DNA from 2 places in the Desulfitobacterium chlororespirans DSM 11544 genome. Region 1 is predicted to be linked to the other one. Evidence: riboswitches for the same ligand, from Rfam matches in the RefSeq annotation. Region 1 holds a riboswitch; the other holds the start of a gene.
The links. Region 1 has a riboswitch for S-adenosylmethionine ahead of metA (homoserine O-acetyltransferase MetA). Riboswitches for the same ligand answer to the same signal wherever they lie in the genome.

Region 1 (5,611 bases):
CAAAGATTTGATTGGGATGTATTATCAGACCGTTGAATCCCTCTTGATGTTGGTCGTTTCTTACTTAATCATCCTGTTGCCTTTGTCTTTGTTCTTGACTTGGTTGGAGAGGAAGGTGCGCTATGCTGAATTCGGCCCTTGAGATGCTCTTTACCTCACAGAATATAGTGCGTCTGCTGGAGGGGTTGCTGGTTACAATAAGGATTGCCTTCATCGCTATCTTAATCTCTGCCTGCACAGGAATTGCCTTTGGTCTGCTCATGACCATGAAATCCAAGCTGATCAAAGTGCTCTGCCGCCTTTACCTGGAAGCCTTCCGAATTATTCCCGTCCTTGTCTGGTTATTCATCGGCTATTTCGGCATAACCTCAGTCTTTAATATTCATCTGGAAGGTGAGGTCATCGTCATCATTGTCTTTATTCTCTGGGGGACGGCAGAAATGGGTGACATCGTCAGGGGCGCCCTGGAGTCCTTGCCCCGGCATCAGAGCGATTCCGGTAAAGCTCTGGGTTTAAGCTTTGGGCAGCTTTACCGGTATGTTTTAATTCCTCAGGCTGTAAGACGGATGCTGCCTGCCACGATTAACCTGGCCACACGGATGGTCAAGACCACCTCCCTTGCGGTACTTATCGGGGTGGTGGAAATCCTCAAAGTCGGTCAGCAGATTATCGAGAACGCTCGCTTTACCGTTCCCACTGCCTCCTTCTGGATTTATGGACTTATTTTTATGCTGTACTTCATCATGTGCTATCCATTATCCCGTCTGGCCAAGAGACTGGAAGCCAAGTGGAGTAGTTAGGAGTGATTCAATGAGTAGTGAGCAAAGAGAGATTTTATTGGCAATCAAGGATTTGCATAAAGAGTATGGGGGCAAACCCGTTCTTAAGGGGATTGATCTCCAGGTTCGCAGAGGTGAGGTCATTGTGGTTTTAGGGCCCTCCGGATGCGGCAAAAGCACTTTGCTCCGCTGCCTTAATGGTCTTGAACCCATTCAAAAAGGAGATATCCTGCTTTCAGGTCAAAGCCTGATCAGAGGAAAAGTCGATTGGGGGCAGATTCGTCAGCAGATCGGTATGGTTTTTCAAAACTATGATCTTTTTCCCCATATGACGGTGCTTGAGAATATTCTCCTGGGGCCGACAAAGGTACAGAACAGGGAACGCAGCCAAGTCATGGAGCAAGCCAAGGCCCTTTTGGAAAGAGTGGGGTTATTCGATAGAATAGACGCTTGGCCAAGAGAGCTATCCGGAGGCCAGAAGCAGAGAATCGCTATCGTCAGAGCCTTATGTATGAATCCGGAGATCATGCTTTTTGATGAGGTGACAGCATCCCTTGATCCGGAAATGGTCCGGGAGGTTCTTGACGTGATGCTGGGCCTGGCCAAACAGGGAATGACCATGATCATTGTCACTCATGAGATGGGCTTTGCCCAAGCGGTCGCCGACCGGGTCGTCTTCATGGATTCAGGTAATATTTGTGAAATTGCCGGTCCCCAGGAGTTCTTCAATAACCCACGCACCGAGCGGGCGAAGCAATTTCTTAATATATTTCAATATTAGTGCCCCAAAACCAAGAGAAGAAAGGTTGAGAGAAAAGATGAAAAAGATGATCAGATCCCTAGCCCTCGTTCTGGCCGGAGCATTGCTCCTGGGCGGACTTGTGGGGTGCGGCCAGACAGGCGGCGATCAAGCAAATAATGCCAACAACGCAAATAAGTCAAACGGTGCCTCTTCAGCAGGCTCCCTGGAAGAAATCAAGCAGCGGGGAACCCTGAGGATTGGCGTATTCAGCGATAAGCCGCCCTTTGGTTATGTAGATGCCAATGGCCAGAATCAAGGCTTTGATGTGGAAATCGCCAGACGCTTCGCCAAAGACCTTTTAGGGGACGAATCCAAAGTAGAGTTCGTATTGGTGGAGGCTGCCAACAGAGTACCTTATCTCGAATCCAACAAGGTCGACATTATTATGGCTAATTTCACAGTTACAGAAGAAAGAAAGCAAAAAGTGGATTTCGCCAACCCTTATATGAAAGTTGCCCTGGGCATCGTCTCACCTGACGGAGCCTTGATCACCTCTATCGACCAGCTTCAAGGGAAGAAGGTTATTGTCAATAAAGGAACCACAGCTCAGGATTATCTGACCAAAAATCACCCGGATCTGGAACTTCTTAAGTATGATCAAAACACGGAAGCCTTTGAAGCCTTAAAAGATGGCCGGGGAGCCGCCTTAGCTCATGACAATACGGAAGTTCTCGCCTGGGCCAAATCCAATCCGGGCTTCACCGTAGGTGTACCTACTTTAGGCAGCACGGACACCATTGCACCGGCAGTAAAGAAAGGCGACACCGAACTCTTAAACTGGATCAATCAGGAGTTGGCAGAGCTCGCTAAAGAAAATTTCGTAAAGCAAGCCTATGAAAAAACCCTCCTGCCCGTGTACGGGGACGATGTAAAACCTGAGGAGTTAATTGTCGAAGGCGGGAAACTTTAAGCTCAGAGTATAGATATCTAAGGATAATGAGGAATAAGACGGTTCTCATCCTGCTTTTAGCCGGGGAGAGCCGTCTTCTGTTATGAAAAAGACCTGTAAAGGAGTCTCAAAAGCCTCAGATAAATGCTGAAAAGGGACCCACAAGCGTAGCTTTACGCACAAGAGTGAACGGATTTAGCGGAGGGGCGGCCAGGTTAACCAGCCCCGGAGCTATGGAGAGAGCGTTGTGCGTAAAGCTACGCGACTCGGACAATCCCTTTACAATAATTTTGTTATAGAGCAGATTGACTTTAGTGCCAAGATGTAATAATATAGTGCCAATGACGATTTACATCGTCATCAACTAAATACAGCCCATTTCTTATCAAGAGTGGTGGAGGGACTGGCCCGATGAAACCCAGCAACCGGTATTCGGATGAATACAACGGTGCTAATTCCTGCGATGGAAGCATTGATAGATGAGAGAGGAATTTTTAGCGATACCCTCTTTCTTGGAAAGAGGTTTTCTTTATTTTGGGAAGAATGAACAAAAAATTTTCTAAGTGTAGCGAAGGGAGAATACTATGCCGATCAATGTACCCGATGGCCTGCCTGCAGCAGAAATACTCACTAAAGAGGATGTTTTTATTATGGAAGAGAAGCGTGCCGAACATCAGGACATTCGCCCTCTCAGTATTGTCATTCTCAATCTCATGCCTAATAAGATTATAACAGAAACACAGATTCTCAGACTCTTAGGGAATTCCCCCTTGCAGGTGGATATTACCCTTCTTTACCCGGAAACCCATTGTTCCAAGAATACCCCGGAAGAATACCTCATTAAGTATTATCAGACCTTTGACAGCATCAAAGATCAGAAATTTGACGGCATGATCATTACCGGTGCCCCTATCGAGCAGATGCCCTTTGAAGAGGTTGATTTTTGGCCGGAGCTGCAAAAGATTATGGACTGGAGCAAAGCCAATGTCTTTTCCACCCTGTTCATTTGCTGGGGAGCCCAGGCCGGGCTTTATCACTTCTTTGGTGTTCCCAAGTATCCCTTGCCGGCTAAAATGTTCGGCGTATTTCCTCATACCTTAAACCGCAGGGATATCCGTTTGCTCAGAGGTTTTGATGATATCTTTTATGTTCCTCACTCCCGGCATACAGAAGTCAGAAAAGAAGATATCGTCAAGGTGCCGGAGCTGGAGATTTTTTCGGAATCTGAGGAGTCTGGAGTCTATCTCGTCGGGACCAAGGGTGGCCGGCAGATTTTTGTCACAGGTCATTCCGAATACGATCCCTACACTCTGAAAGCAGAATATGATCGAGATATATCCTACGAACTCCCCATCAACATTCCTCAGAACTACTATCCTGGGGATGATCCCAGGCAGATGCCTGTCGTCAGGTGGAGGGGGCATTCCAATTTACTTTTTGCCAATTGGCTGAATTACTATGTCTATCAGGAAACTCCCTATAACCTTGAAGAACTGGGCAATAGATAAAGTGCTGTGTCCAATCAAAAATACAACTGAAGTATTGCTAAATACAAATACCACGATAGAAAGAAGGATGTCGGATGCCGGATTATACAAAGGATAGGGAGGCTGCTTGGCAGCTTCTCAATGAGTATGTAAAAAGCGAGACCTTATTGCGTCACTCCCTGACAGTGGAAGCGGTGATGCGCCATTTTGCTTCCCTTTATCAGGAAGACCCTGACCTTTGGGGGAATATCGGCTTATTGCATGATATTGATTTTGAGCTGTACCCTGATCAACACTGCCGCAAAACCCGGGAGATCCTCACCCCCCAAGGATTGCCGGCAGAATTCATCCGGGCTATTGAAAGCCATGGCTACGGTCTGGTCCATGATGTGGAGCCCCGGGAGAACGTGGAAAAAGTCCTATTCACCATTGACGAATTGACAGGTTTGGTCTCAGCCACGGCTTTGCTTCGTCCCAGCAAGAGCCTTCATGACCTGACTGCCAAATCCGTTAAAAAGAAATGGAAGCAAAAAAGCTTTGCCGAGAATGTCAACCGGGAAGTGATCGAAGCCGGAGCCGATCGTCTGGGCAAGGATTTGAACGAGATCATCGAAGAGACCATCAAAGGAATGCGCACCGTCGCCCTTGCTATCGGCTTGGAAGGCAATGTGGAAACAGGTGTCGAAGCAGGAAAATAATTATTTTGCTGATACCTCTTGACAAAAAGCTGTGTAATAGATTAGAATCATAACAACGTCAATCTATAGTCCAACACGATGAAAGGACGTCCGGCGCCGAATATGTGTAGAGAGCTGACGGTTGGTGCAAGTCAGTCATAGAAGCGAAGTGGATTCCATCCTGGAGTGGCCAATGAAGAATTGTGACGGGTTCCGCCCGATATCGCGGACATAAGTTGGCCGATTACGGCAACATGGGTGGCAACGCGGGAATAACCTCTCGTCCCTGATTGGGATGAGAGGTTTTATTTATTTTCTGTGCTGCACTGTCCTAGTTCTCCTTAAGGATACTAAGGAGGATAGGGGCAGGATTTACCGCCCGTAAACCGTAAAGGCTGAAACTTGGGTGGCACCGCGGAAAACCCGCCCCAATGACTGGGGTGGGTTTTGTCTATTCTGGATAACCCAATATCTGTCAACATTCATAAAACATTATAAATAAGGGGGAAATTTCAAGATGAAAAGAGTGTACAATTTTTCAGCAGGACCGGCTGTATTGCCTGAGGAAGTCTTAAGAGAAGCCGCAGAGGAGATGCTGGATTATCAGGGAACGGGCATGTCCGTCATGGAAATGAGCCACCGCACCAAGACCATTGAAGGAATGATGAACGAAGCCGCTCAGGACTTAAGGGACTTGCTAAAGATTCCTGATAACTACAAGGTGCTCTTCCTCCAGGGAGGGGCCTCCCAGCAATTTGCCATGGTTCCCATGAACCTGATGAAGAACCGGGTGGCGGATCATCTGAACACCGGGCAATGGGCCAAGAAAGCTATTTCCGAGGGAAAGCTGTACGGCAAAATCAATGTCGTCGCCTCATCAGAGGACCAGAACTACTCCTATATTCCGGACCTTAAGGATTTAAAATTCTCCGAGGATGCAGACTATGTCTACATCTGCCACAATAATACCATCTTCG
Region 2 (5,611 bases), on a different contig from region 1:
GCCGATAATGGTAATAAACTCCTGATCATTAAGCCATAAGATCTTCTTTTTCGGAGTATATTTTCCTTCAGGCGCAAAAGAGTTCCACATTTTTATCCGGCTCTCCTGATTGAGTTGCAGCCGGGTCCAACGATTACTTACATTATCTTTGATATAAATATCTCCGATGGTTTCCCATTCATCCGGGTAGATATAAGCTGTAAACTGCTTATTTGGCGAACTGCCATGAACCACATAATTTCCTTGGAGAATAAAGGCCGGAACATAGGGATTGGTAGTCACACGAAAAAGTTGCCCTGTTTGCTCGGTAAGTACCGGTTGCGGAGTCTCATCCTTCACTGCTCCCCTATCAGGCTCACTTGGGTTAGCTGCCGCGGTCTTTACTTTCTTAACATAAGCAGCATAATTGGCTCTTTGCTGTTGGATTCTTTGCTGTGGCGTTTGTTCGGGATCGGTGACCAGCATTGTCGAATAAGTCTGCTCCTCCACACCGGGCTCCCTAAAAGAAGCACTTAAAGGAAAGATATCAAAATTCAAGAACAATATACAGAATACCACTCCCAGGAAAAAAAGGGTGCCGCGAATAATTCTTCGTTTCTTGATAACGCTCCCTCCTTAATCTGTTTTTAACCGAATCACACTATACCATTATTTACCATATTCTTAGAATTGATTCTCTATTACCTTTTCGCAATCCTTCTTTTAGCAAGGATATGCCAAATTGCTTTAGGAATCGTGCAGATAAAAAGGAAATCATCAAAAAGCGAACCAGTCTGAACCAGTTCGCTTTAATTCCACTATACATTTTAAGAAACTCAACATATGATCCTGCCTTATTTAACGAGCTGCATTACCTATGCTGCGCTCCGCAACTACCTTCTTCGCGATCTCGACTATATCGGACAAGACGGCTCCCCCTGTGGCCAATCCACCAGCGCCAGGCCCCTTCCAAAAAAGATCACCCACCAACTGTGTTTCCAGTGATAAGCCATTATCCACACCGGAGACGTGACTGAGAATTGCTTCCCCCGATAACCACTGCACACCCACTTTAGCCACAATTCCTTCCCGTCCTTTTTCCGGCCCTGACGAAGAGCACTCAATGATGGATGCCTCGGCAACTAATTTAGGCACCCGCCCCTGTTTTTTCTGCTCCGCGACCTCTTCTGTCGTCAGCCCTTGGATTCCATCAATCTCCACCTCTTCAAGAGGAATCTCCAGCTCAAAACATTCCCGGCAGAGAATAACAAGTTTACAGGCCGCATCCAAACCGGTTACATCCATAGTCGGATCGCTTTCCGCATAACCAGCCTCTTGCGCTTCGCGCAATGCCTCCTCATAGCCTTTTCCAGACTCCGCCATTTGAGTCAGGATATAATTAGTGGTCCCATTTAAAATACCACAAATTTTCTTCACCTGATCTCCGGCCAGCCCGTATTGAATGGTTCTAAGGATTGGAATCCCTCCTAAGACGCTCCCTTCATAAAGCAAGCAGATTCCTTTATGCTGGGCTATTTCTTGCAACTCCGCGCCATAAAGAGCCAGTAAGAGCTTATTGGCTGTCACTACATGCTTTCCCTTAGCCAGCGCCTTTTTGATAAAGGAATAAGTGGGATGCTCACCCCCCATAACTTCCACTACTACCTCAATCTCCGGGTCATCGAGAATATCTTGGGGTTTCTGGGTTAGAACAACACCCTCGATCGCCCGCTCTTTACTTATATCTTGAACAAGGGCCTTGCTTACAACCAGTGTGATCCCCAGTTTGCGAAGAATTTTGTTTGAATGAAGCAGTATTCCTTTTATCACCCCTTGGCCCACGTTCCCACACCCTAATAGACCAATCTTCACTGTATTTTCCTTCATCTCTTTATTCCTCCCCTTTATCGGTCCTTGATGTTGCCTGCAATATTATGAGAAGAGCATATAAAGCATAAAAAAGCCCTTCCCTATTCCAGGAAGAGCTTATGTGTCGTATTTTTGCTCATCTTCCAGGAATAATCCTGCTGGAATTAGCACCACTGCCATATAGGCCGGTTGCCGGGTTTCATCGGGCCAGTCCCTCCACCACTCTGGATGAGAAGTATTCAATTTTTATTATTATATGACAGTAAACAAAGCAATGTCAATAGAGCAGAGTGATATATTACAGAATAATGTAATCCCTTCCCTATAGAACTATGAAGCAGTGCTACAGAATTTGTATTCCTTCATTTAAACTGCCGCTTCGAAAACCCTCTAAGTCCAGAGTAATATAGGTAAACCCTAATTCCTTGAGGGGCTTGACAATAGTATCATGGTCCAGTTCCATAAGTTTTAAAAAATCCTTTTTAGGAATTTCCAATCGGGCCATATCCTGGTGATAACGCACTCTTAAATTTGTAAATCCTAGTTCCTTAAGTAAAATTTCCGCTTGCTCTACGCGCCGAAGCTTTTCGATCGTGATCTCCTCTCCGTAAGGAAAGCGAGAAGATAGACAAGGGCTGGAGGGCTTATCCCAAGTTGAAAGTCCCATCTTCTTGGACAATTGACGAATCTCTTCTTTGCTTAAACCGGCTTCCTGCAGCGGGCTCCTGATCCCCAGCGCTCTGGCCGCCTGCATGCCGGGGCGGTAATCTTTAAGATCGTCGGCATTGCTCCCGTCAAGAACCCAATTGATCTTCTTCTCTTGGGCAATGCCTGAGAGCTTTGTAAACAACTCATTTTTACAATGAAAACAACGATTTTGAGGGTTCTTTACAAACTCCTCTTTGCCCATTTCTTCAGTTTCGATGACCAAAAACTTTGCTCCAAACTCTTGGACCTGCTGCAAAGCATTGTTATAATCGGCTGAAGGCATAGTTTCCGAAGCGCCGATGACAGCAAGACAGTGATCCCCCAAGGTTTCATGAGCTACTTTTAAGAGAAAGGTGCTGTCCACCCCACCTGAAAAAGCCACCACAACCGCTTCCATTTCTTTGATAATTTGCTTTAAGTGATTCAGCTTTGCTTGCATGATTTACCTCCAGATTACTCAAACTTAATTAACTTTCACACTTCAATCGATCTATGCTTTAGAACTATCGCTAAAATAGTAGTTTCTCAGTTTCTCCATTTTTTGAGAATATTCCTCCTGAGTCAAGATTCCTTGCCTGACTAATTCCGAAAGCACTTTCGTATAGCGTTCTAATTCTTTCATATTTTTACTGGAAACCTTCTTTTGATTATAAAACTGTATGACTTCTTCTAATTCATCATTATCCAGCACCCCGATAGCTTGCAACTTAACCAAGCTTAATTCACTTTCCTCATTAACCGCAACGGCATTGGTGCTTTTGATTAATGGCTGTATAGCCAGCCTTACGGCAAGAAATATAATAATAAAAAGTGCTATTGAATAGAAAAGAATTGCCTCCATCATCATAGCTCTCCTCCACAAATTATAAATCAGTTACCCACCAATCTTGTCCCCAGTGAAAACAGTTCAAGGCTGGACTCCTGTTTAGCTCCGCTTAACTAAGATATTCTCAAAAAGCATAGGATTTTCCTCTTTTCAGAATGAAGTATATCTGAACACAAAAAATTCACTTGCAAAGCCCATAGGAATAATATAATATTAGCCTAAACATCTTATTAGGCTAAAGTGAATTAAATATGAATTTATGTCAAAGCTCTTATCAAGAGAGGCGGAGGGACTGGCCCCATGAAGCCCGGCAACCTACATATGTGAGGTGCTAAATCCAGAGAACCATCAGGTTCGAAGATAAGAGGACGTGGAAACAATTCACGACCTCTTTGGAGGTCGTTTTTGTTAGGTCAAATCTTCTTTGAAGCTCAGCAACATGAATATCTTTGCCAATATGTTCATAGTAGGAGGAATGAAAATGAATATTTTAACCGAACTGGCCCAGATCGGCAATCGCCGCGATCCTTATGGAGCGATCAGCTTTCCTATTTACCATTCGTCTACCTTTGCTCACCCCGGCTTCGGCAAAAGCACAGGCTTTGATTACTCGCGAACCGGCAATCCCACCCGCCAAGCTTTAGAAGATGCTATGGCAAGCCTGGAGGAAGGTACCAAAGGATTTGCTTTTTCCTCAGGCATGGGCGCCATCACTACCATCCTCTCCTTATTCTCCCAGGGCGAGCATCTTCTCGTCACCGAAGATCTCTATGGAGGAACCTACCGTATCCTTGAGGAGGTCTTCAGCCGCTTTGGCCTCCAAGTCACTTTTGTGGATTCCAGTGATCTCGGTGCCATAGAAAAAGAGATCCGTCCCCAAACAAAGGCCATCTTCACCGAAACACCAACCAACCCTCTTATGAAGGTTGCCGACCTAAAGGGGATCGCTTCCTTGTGTCGGAAGCACGGTCTCTTAAATATAGTGGACAATACTTTTCTTACACCCTATTTGCAAAAACCACTAAACTTAGGTGCCGACATTGTTATTCATAGTGGCACCAAATATCTCGGTGGCCATAATGATGTCGTGGCGGGCCTCGTCGTGGTTCAAGGAGAAGAACTTGCAGCTCGCTTTGGACGTTTGCAGAACTCTCTCGGCGCTACATTGGGCCCCCAGGATTCCTGGCTAGTTATCCGGGGTTTGAAAACCTTGGCCCTGCGCATGAGAGCACAAGAAGAAAATGCCCTCCAGATTGCACAATGGCTGGAGAAGCACCCCCTTGTCACCGCGGTCTATTATCCCGGGCTTGAGCATCATCCCGGCTATGCAACTCAACTTGAACAAGCCCGAGGCTTCGGAGCTATGCTATCTTTCCGGGTAAACAGCCCCAGCTTAGTCCCCGCAATATTAAAATCTCTCCAGATTATTTCCTATGCGGAGAGCCTTGGTGGTGTAGAATCTCTAATCACTTATCCCGCTACCCAAACCCATGCTGATATTCCTCTCGAAGTAAGGGCAAGGCTTGGGGTGGACGATTGTCTTCTCCGCTTATCCCTGGGCATCGAAGCCGCCGAAGATCTCATTGGCGATTTAGAACTAGCTTTAAAACAGATGCTTTAGGCATCTCCTCCAGCGGATTTTTTATAGAACCCTCTCACATTCTTAAAGGTCTCATCAATGGTCTCATGCTTTACCGAGGTCGCATCAAATTTCACCCAAGTAAAGACCATTTGCACGCAGACACCTATTCCAAATGCAGAAATAACTGTACCAATTCCTACTGGTCCGCCCAAAATCCAGCCTATCAAGCACACCGTTACTTCAATAATCCCACGGCAAAGCCCTATCGATAGTTTAGTCTTTCTCTCTAAAGCCACCATCAGACTATCCCTTGGGCCTGCTCCAAAACCAGAGGCAATGTAGAGATAGGAACTAAAAGCGCAAAGGAATAAACCAAGAATGAGCATAATCATCCCTGGAAGGAAACTCTGCATCTCAGGGATTAGTTTTAAAGGTAACAGTAAGTCCATATAAATTCCGATGGCAAATATATTAAAGATAGTGCCAATACCCAGCTTCTCTCCAAGCAATACGACTATGATAGAGATTACCAAACTGGCCACTATAGAAACATTGCCAATCGTCATGCCGACAGTATCGGCAGTCCCCCGATGGAACACATCCCAGGGGGCATAGCCTAAATTGGCTTTCATGGTCATCACAATGCC

Region 2: linked by a shared signal. The riboswitch ahead of BUA14_RS07725 (homoserine dehydrogenase) and the one ahead of metA (homoserine O-acetyltransferase MetA) in region 1 are both predicted to bind S-adenosylmethionine.

What each region holds. Positions count from the first base shown of each region.
Region 1 is NZ_FRDN01000010.1:145,272-150,882, reverse strand. Features, by position in the region: gene BUA14_RS16600 (amino acid ABC transporter permease) at 1-142, shown strand, start outside; gene BUA14_RS16595 (amino acid ABC transporter permease) at 123-800, shown strand; gene BUA14_RS16590 (amino acid ABC transporter ATP-binding protein) at 811-1,560, shown strand; gene BUA14_RS16585 (cysteine ABC transporter substrate-binding protein) at 1,598-2,491, shown strand; SAM riboswitch class I at 2,850-2,956, shown strand; gene metA (homoserine O-acetyltransferase MetA) at 3,055-3,978, shown strand; gene BUA14_RS16575 (HDIG domain-containing metalloprotein) at 4,053-4,655, shown strand; gene serC (3-phosphoserine/phosphohydroxythreonine transaminase) at 5,152-5,611, shown strand, end outside.
Region 2 is NZ_FRDN01000005.1:386,421-392,031, reverse strand. Features, by position in the region: gene BUA14_RS07730 (DUF4652 domain-containing protein) at 1-489, opposite strand, end outside; gene BUA14_RS07725 (homoserine dehydrogenase) at 838-1,866, opposite strand; SAM riboswitch class I at 1,982-2,083, opposite strand; gene larE (ATP-dependent sacrificial sulfur transferase LarE) at 2,192-2,995, opposite strand; gene BUA14_RS07715 (hypothetical protein) at 3,047-3,403, opposite strand; SAM riboswitch class I at 3,651-3,749, shown strand; gene BUA14_RS07710 (trans-sulfuration enzyme family protein) at 3,858-5,003, shown strand; gene BUA14_RS07705 (YczE/YyaS/YitT family protein) at 5,000-5,611, opposite strand, start outside.